2 regions of the Pseudoalteromonas sp. HL-AS1 genome follow, and region 1 is predicted to be linked to the other one. Evidence: riboswitches for the same ligand, from Rfam matches in the RefSeq annotation. Region 1 holds a riboswitch; the other holds the start of a gene.
The links. A riboswitch is a leader RNA that binds a small molecule or an ion and turns the genes downstream of it on or off. The one in region 1 is predicted to bind lysine.

Region 1 (4,219 bases):
CTCTCCGCTAACTAGCGTATTATCTGTATTCATTACTCCGTGAATAAAGCCAACACGCATCCAGCTCACAACTAGCTTAACTTGGTTTTTAATCACAGCGCCTAAAAATGCTAAATAGCGCTGCGATCCTGTATCTGTTATTTCTGCGTAGTGTCGCTCTATAGCTAAATCGGCTAAATTTTTAAGCCCTTCAACATCGCCTTGCGTCGCTAAATATTGAAATGAACCAACACGAATATGGCTCGTTGCTACACGCGTAACGATAGCCCCTGCTTGTGGCGGATTACGATAAACCGTTTCGCCACTGCCAACAACCGCTAAGCAGCGTGTGGTTTTAACTCCCAGCGCATGCATTGCCTCGCTCATTACGTATTCACGAATAGCAGGACCAAGTGCACAACGCCCATCTCCCCCTCTTGAGTAAGGAGTAGCACCAGAGCCTTTTAATTGAATATCCCATAACTGGTTTTCATCATCACTAATAGCGCCCAGTAAGTGCGCTCGTCCATCGCCTAAGCGGGGTGAAAAATGTCCAAATTGGTGCCCAGAGTAACCAAGTGCTACTGCAGGAATCGCCTGTTTTTCGTTACCGCTAAAAGTGCTGGCACGCAAATCAGCCGCAACGTTAATATTAAATTGTTTTGCTAAGCTCTCATTCCACAGTAATAGCTGAGGAGAGGCGACACTTGCAGGGAAATCTTCTATTGCGAAGTTTTCCGCAATATCTGTGTATCTTGGCACTAATTTCATGGTAATTCCTATTGTTGCTGACTTATACCAACACGGTTGTCACCTACGCCATAAGCAACAATTAAGCTTAACTCTTGCATACTTAAGCCGCTTTGCTTTTGCATTTCGTTAAAAAAAGCTTGGGCTGCATTTAGTGACTTTTTAGTTTGTAAGCCGCCGTCTATAATTTTATGGGCACGCAAATAATTCTCTACATCGCGTGATAGTAAAAATGTATCTTTACCAAGTGCTCGCAGCGCATAAGGCCCTGTATTTCCGCCTAAACGCGAACCATGTTTTTTTAAATACGCCCACAAACCAATAATATCCTCTGTTGGCCAATTAGCGATAAACTGACTAAAACTGCCATGTTCCCCTGCTATTTCGTGGATCATGTAAGCATTTTCGGTAATTGTTTTTACTTTTTTATAGTTACGAACAATGCGCTCATCCGTTGCTTTTTGTTCCAGCATATCGGGTGGCATCATTAATAACTTGTCAACGCTAAAATCCCAAAAAACCTCTCTAAAGCCCGGCCACTTATTATTTATGACTGACCAATAAAAGCCGCTTTGAAATACTTTTCGAGTAAATTCTTCAAGCCAATCGTCGTCACTTAACGTGCTTAGTTGTTTTTTAGATAGCGGTTTTGCAAGTAATAATTTAAGCATTTTTTCAGAGCCTTTTCGCTCTACCGCTCGCTTATAAATATCGCTAAATTTTTCCATACTAATTAAATACCTCACTACTTATATTGCTAGTGTACGAGAAAAGCACCTAATACGTAACCACCCCTCTTTTCGATGAATTAATCTGTATTTAGTCGCTTGACACCTAGACGGCTAAAATGCTTTAATCGCCGTAATTACCCTATTTAAATTGCACAGGTTTGTAAGTTTTACTCTACAAACAGGTGCAAAGGGCTAGAAGAGGTGCGTTATTCAGGTAGCGTATGTTAGGAGCGCAAACTCCAGTAAGCATACGTGAGGGGAATTAACGCCGAGAAGTAACCACTTTTGCGAGGTGTTTATTTCGGGCGACTAGGTTGAACCCTAGCGACTGTCACCAATAGCTGCTTATAAAAAGCAGCTTGTTAGTTTGGTGGAGAGCTTCTGGTCTTAAATATTAAGGCCGTGCGCCCTATTATTTTAAGCCCATTCGCTCTTCGAATTATTAGTTCGAATGACGTTAATGCGGCTCCTTCCATAAAGCTTTTTAACTCTTCGAATAATACCAATTACATTAAATTAGTTATCGCTAAAATGATCACGTTTTTAATAAAATTGGTACAAATTATAAGTTCGTGAGAGATGATCAACAACTTCAATTTAAACGACTACTCACTGTGGACCGCACTCGTTACGCCATTTGATCAACACGGCGATGTTGACTACAACACGTTAACTAAGTTGGTTAGCGATCAAGAAGCGGTACATAACGGTATTTTGCTACTTGGCAGTACGGGCGAAGGTTTAGCACTAACGCTAAAAGAGCACCAAGCCATTGTTGAGCACGTATGCCAGCTAAAACCAACAGTACCACTCATGATAGCTGTGGGCGGTAGTAACTTAAAGCAACAAATTGAGTGGGTTAACTACTGTAATACACTACCAATTCATAGCTTTTTACTTGGCTCACCGCTTTATGCAAAGCCTGGTGCTATAGGTCAAACTCATTGGTTTGAAAGCCTACTAAATGCAAGCGCTCACCCATGTATGCTTTATAACGTACCGGGTCGAAGCGCTGTTAGCATCCCAGCGGCAACAATTCAAAACTTACAAAACAATAAAAATTTATGGGCGTTAAAAGAAGCGAGCGGCAGTATTGCTCAGTTTGAAGCTTACCGCCAAGCGGCGCCTAATTTAGCTATTTTTAGTGGCGACGATGCGCTAATGCCTTATTTTGCTCAAGCTGGCGCAAAAGGTTTGGTGTCGGTAGCTGCAAATGCATGGCCTGGACAAACTCACGAGTTTGTTAAGCGCAGTTTAAGTGGTCAACACCCTAACTTATTTGCCCAGTGGTCAAGCGCTATTAATAGCCTATTTGCTGTCGCAAACCCTATTCCCGTAAAGGTACTGATGCATTTGCAAGGCCGCTTAAGCAGCCCGCAACTTCGTCCACCTTTAACACATCTTGAGTTAACTCAAACCGATTGCATCACAACTGCAAACAACACCATTTTATCTTGGCATTAAATACAGGTTTTTATAATGAGCTGGTTAGAACTATTAAATAATTTAGAATCGGGCGCAGTACGCGCAGCATCACAAAACGAAAGCGGCCAATGGCAAGCTAACGTAGAAGTAAAGCAAGGCATTTTAGAAGCCTTTAAAAATGGCACTAATACTGAGTTTGCAGGCGGCTTTGTTGATAAACATAACCTAGCTCCGCAAGAATTTAGTACTGATGATGGCGTTCGTATGGTACCAGGTGGCTCAAGTGTTCGCCGTGGTGCTTATGTTGCTAAAGGCACGATTATTATGCCACCAGCGTATGTAAACATTGGCGCATATATCGACGAAGGCACAATGGTAGATAGCCACGCATTAGTTGGCTCGTGTGCACAAGTAGGTAAAAACGTACATTTAAGCGCTGCAGTTCAGCTTGGTGGTGTACTTGAGCCAATTGGTGCCAGCCCAGTAGTGGTTGAAGATGATGCATTTATTGGTGCTGGCTGTATTATTGTTGAAGGCGTAGTCATTAAAAAAGGCGCAGTACTTGCCCCAGGCGTGCGTTTATCAGCAACTATTCCGGTATACGACTGCGTAAACGAGCGCCAACTAGATAAAGGCGAGCCAATCCCAGAGTACGCGATTGTAATACCGGGCTCTCGCCCTGCGTCAAACGAATGGGCGCGCGAGCAAGGCCTAAGCATGTCGTGTGCGTTAATAGTTAAATACCGCGACGAGAAAAGCGATGCATCGTTATTGCTTGAAGAGGTTTTACGATAATGAGCTTTTTGAGCACGCCTATCAAAACCGCTGTAAATACAATTACACAACAACTTGATACCCCTTTTTTTGTTTACGATTTAGATCAACTAAACACGCATCTTGCGCGTTTAGTTGCGCAAACCGATGTAAAACTGTGGTACGCGGTAAAAGCAAACCCACTGTCTAAAATTATTCAAAGCTTAGACAGTGCTGGCTTTAATTTTGACGTAGCAAGTAAAGGTGAGCTTGAGCAAGTACTCGCACAAGGTATTAGCTCGCAGCGCGTGCTCAACACAGGGCCTGCAAAAAGCCCTAAACAAATTAAACACTTTATTGAGCGCGGCGTGCGTATATTCGTAGCAGAAAGCCTCAATCAAGTACGTTGGTTAAACCAACAAGCACAACTACAAAACACGCAGTTACAAGTATTACTGCGAGTGCAATTACGTTGGCCTGAAGGTGAAAAAAACCCTCTGGGCGGCGATAGCCTTACGCCGTTTGGTATGGGTTGTGATGAGTGGCAAGCACTCAATGTAGCTGACTACCCTGCACTTAAA
Region 2 (4,219 bases), 1.7 Mb from region 1:
CGCTTAACCTTGGTAAAAGTGAATTTGGTTTTGATATTGAAAAAGTAAGCCTCAAGCGCCCGTTTGAAAAGCTCGCTAAGCATTTTTATCATAATGATGAAATTACACTTATTACAAAGCCCACTAATACCCAAGCCCAAGCGGATACGTTTTTTAGAATTTGGACATTAAAAGAGTCACTTGCTAAAGCCACCAGCCGCCCTATTGCAAAACTACTTAGCCCCAATGTGTTTGACGAATTACATAGTGCAAAGCTAAGTGCTAGCAGTAATCGCGTTACTGTAGTTAATAGCAGTGACAGTAATGTTTGTTTTGATGTAAGTGTGGTGCATAAAAAAAGCATCGACTGGCGATGCTTTTTATTAACTGATTTTATTAACTGATTTTGTTAAGTGACTTTAATAAATCGCTTTGCTGAATAAGCGCGATTTACGCAGCAAAATCGTTTTCTAATAAACGGCTATGAATAGATTGTACTACGTTATCTGACTCAGTTTGCTCTACTAAAAAGCACAGGTTGTGCTTACTAGCACCGTGACAAATTAATCGAATGTTAAAGTCTTTTAGTACACTCATTAAGTTCATTTCGTGTTGGCGTAATTGAATCTCGGAGCCAATAAGTGCTACCAGTGTTAAATTGTTTTCTACCGACACATGGCAAAACTCTGCAAGCTTATCTAGGCATTCTTGATCGAGCTCTGGACGCGAGGCGTTTTGCGCGTTATCAAGCGTTATAGCTACGCTGATTTCTGATGTGGTTACCAAATCTACCGATATATTGTATTCACTTAATAGTGTAAATACGCGTGCTAAAAAGCCGCTTGCTAGTAGCATTTCTGGGCTTTTAAGCGTAAGCAATATTTGGTTTTTACGTTGCGTTACTGCTCGTATACCTGGTTGCTGCGATTTTTCACGCTCAATCCACGTACCGCCACGCTCTGGCTCGCGGCTAGAACCTACAAACACGTTAATGTGGCTGCGGCTTGCTGGTAAAATAGTCGCTGGGTGTAATACTTTTGCGCCAAAGGTTGCCATTTCGGCGGCTTCGTCAAAGCTTAAACGTGCAATAGGCGTCGCTTTTGCGCATAAACGCGGGTCGGTGCTAAAAATGCCCACTACGTCGGTCCAAATATGCACGCTTTTAGCGTTAATTGCTTCAGCTAAAAGTGCAGCGCTGTAATCTGAACCACCACGTCCAAGCGTTGTTGTTTGGCCGTATTCGTCACTGCCAATAAAGCCCTGAGTAACAATTACTTGCTCATCTAATAACGGAATTAAAAATTCTTTAGCGGCTTGCGCTGTGGCTGCAACATTAGGCGTTGCTTTACCAAATTGGCTGTCGGTTTTAAGCACCTTGCGCACATCAAAGCGATCGGCATTTAAACCTTGTAAACGCAGCACCTGAGCAAACAAATACGACGATAAACGCTCACCAAAGCTAAGTAGCTCGTCGTGTTGCTGATCGGTAGTTAGTGACTCTTGAGCCAATGTTTGAAATGCTTTTAGGGTTTCGTTAAAGCCAACCGCTAAATCGGCATCTAGCGATAACTCATCTAAAATAGTTTGTTGAATAGCAAGCACGCCGTTTATGTGTTCTTGGCGCTCACTTGGGGTAATACTTGATTTACACAGTGCAACTAAATGGTTAGTTACGCCAGCACTGGCGCTCACGGCAACAATACGTACGCTTTTATCTGCAACAATAATTTCGCTACAGCGACTCATCGCTTCGAAGTTTGCAACACTGGTTCCGCCAAATTTGGCAACGATGTAATCTGATTTTGCGCTTAACTCTGTTTGAGGCACTGTTTGTGGCGCTGATACGGTAGTCATTTAGTCTCCTTTCGCGGTATCCAAACCGCAATAAAACAAGAAGAACTTGGCAAAGGAATGCTTGAAGATAAGTCCACTGCCAGAAGCTCTCCACCTATATTGGTGACAGTTTTGAGGATTCAGCCCCATAAACCGAAAAACAATGACGACGTACCATTATTTTCCTCGGCGAGTACTTCCCTCCTTAATGATCATTGGCTTTCGTCGCCTAACATTAAGTACCTAAGTATCGCACCTCTTCTGAATGCTTTATTAACCAGTGGCTAATAAAACAAAACCCCACTAAGTAGCGGGGCTTTGAAAGTTATCGTTTAGACGTCTAGCTGTCAAGCATTTAATAATTTATGAGTTAAATAAAACTGCCCATGTAATACGAGCCCGCATATCCAACCGTGTAACAAATTAATAAATGCAGCGATAAACGCAAGTAGCTCATAAAGGTAAGCGCTTTAACTTTACTCATGGCAATAATGCCCGCAGCCGAACCAATAATAAGCATTGAACCGCCCACGCCCGTTGCATACGTAAACGACAACCAGTGTTGTTGGCTCATTACTATATTGGCTTTTAATAATGCAGCGGTAAGCGGTACGTTATCGACCCCTGCTGATAATATGCCCATTAAGTAGTTTGCGTATTCTGGTGCCATTACCGTGTATAGGTCGGTAAATTTACTCAACATACCAATTTCTTTAAGTGCGCCTACAAGTAAAAGTACACCTACAAAAAACAATAATGTGTCGTATTCTATATCGCGAACAAAATCGATTATGTCTTTGTTTATGTCTTTTTTGCGCATTAAAAATTGCGCCACTAAAAACATCACTGATAAGCCAAACAAAAAGGTTAATAAAGGCGGTACGCTGTAAATTACACTCAACATAAGTGTGCTCACTACGGTAGATAAAAATATAACAGCAATGGTTATGTCGGTTTTTTCAATGCGGGTTTTACCTGCACTAGCAAACTCAACACGCCCTTTCATACCTATAGACAGTAACGCAGCAAGCAGCATAACGCTTGCAAGTGCTGGCGCTATAAGTAGTAATAAATGAGCAATGGTTACTTTGCCATCTAAAAATATCATTAGTGTGGTTACGTCACCTGTTATTAGCGATACCCCACCTGAGTTCACTCCAAACACAATAAGCGTGGCGTATTTAACGAGCTTTTTAGGTTCAAGCTTTAACGACATAACAACCGCAAGCGATATAAGCGTCGCTGTTACGTTATCTGAAATCGACGAAAACAAAAACGCAAAACCACCCACCAAAAACATGAGCTTTTTTTCGCTAATACTTTTTGGCATAACACGGTGCACAATGTTTTCTATAAACCCCTTTGAATTTAAATACGCTACAAAGGTCATTGCAGCCATTAAAAATAGCCATAATGAGGCAATTTCTAAAATATTTTCGTTTAAAAGATGCTGAATCGTATCGGGGCTTTGCCCGTGTAGGGGGTATATAAAAAGAAGAATCCAGCAAAGCGTACCAAAAAACAGCGTGGTTTTAGCTTTATTTACATGGATTATATCTTCTATAACGATCAGTAAAAATGCAATCGCTATCAGGGTTAGAATAATCGAGGAAACCATGGTAGTTAAACAACCTTTGATATAGTTTTAAAGAACACACAAATAACATTCCATTTCATGTGCCTATTTTCGGCGCGAATTTTAGCACTGCCTCTATGCAAAAACTATTATTAAATGGTCTTAAAAACGAATACTATATACAGACAAGGTTAATTAAAAATACGTAATAATGAGTCTTCTAAAAGAACTCAATAATAAAATACTAGGATGTTGTAACCCCTTATGATCCCAGCTAAAAAGCTGCTAAACACCATAACCGAACATTGGGGTGTATTAGAGCTATTATTTAAACGTTTTAAAATGGCTGACTTTAGCCTAAAAGACGTACAAAACGCGATTAAGCAAAAGCAGCCTACGTGGTCAAACGAACGCATTTATAAAGAAACAAATCGTTTGTTAAACCAAGATATTTTAATTCCACTGGCTAAATCCTCTCAACTTGAAATAAATCGTGCCATTGCCGATTTTGCTACTTTTTTACTGCAAGAAGAGCATTTAGGTTTAGCACAAGAAATTAGCGTATTAGTAGAGGACCTGGCTCGTTTAGGTAACCGCCTAGATAACGCTGGCGAAATAGAAGACTTTGACGACTTACGCCGCTACAGCCGCATTATGGATGATCGGGTGCGTAAAATAATGAAGCTTTATACGCACAACGAAAACGCTATTTTAAACATTGTTGAACAAGCCAAATCAAATAATGCAGTGCAATCGCTGCAAAAGCGTTATAAAGCGGTAATAGAAGCCTTTGACGAATACATAGAGCCAATGCTTGAAATGGTTGATATT

Region 2: it holds a riboswitch for lysine, as region 1 does, so the genes downstream of both, lysC (lysine-sensitive aspartokinase 3) here and dapA (4-hydroxy-tetrahydrodipicolinate synthase) in region 1, are expected to answer to the same signal.

The regions. Positions count from the first base shown of each region.
Region 1 is NZ_CP133569.1:180,928-185,146, reverse strand. It holds gene RB214_RS00900 (protein adenylyltransferase SelO family protein) at 1-750, opposite strand, end outside; gene RB214_RS00895 (DNA-3-methyladenine glycosylase I) at 759-1,457, opposite strand; lysine riboswitch at 1,649-1,849, shown strand; gene dapA (4-hydroxy-tetrahydrodipicolinate synthase) at 2,040-2,924, shown strand; gene RB214_RS00885 (2,3,4,5-tetrahydropyridine-2,6-dicarboxylate N-succinyltransferase) at 2,940-3,680, shown strand; gene RB214_RS00880 (PLP-dependent decarboxylase) at 3,680-4,219, shown strand, end outside.
Region 2 is NZ_CP133569.1:2,113,051-2,117,269, forward strand. It holds gene RB214_RS09850 (4'-phosphopantetheinyl transferase superfamily protein) at 1-383, shown strand, start outside; gene lysC (lysine-sensitive aspartokinase 3) at 430-1,833, opposite strand; lysine riboswitch at 1,909-2,081, opposite strand; gene nhaD (sodium:proton antiporter NhaD) at 2,183-3,430, opposite strand; gene RB214_RS09865 (hypothetical protein) at 3,653-4,219, shown strand, end outside.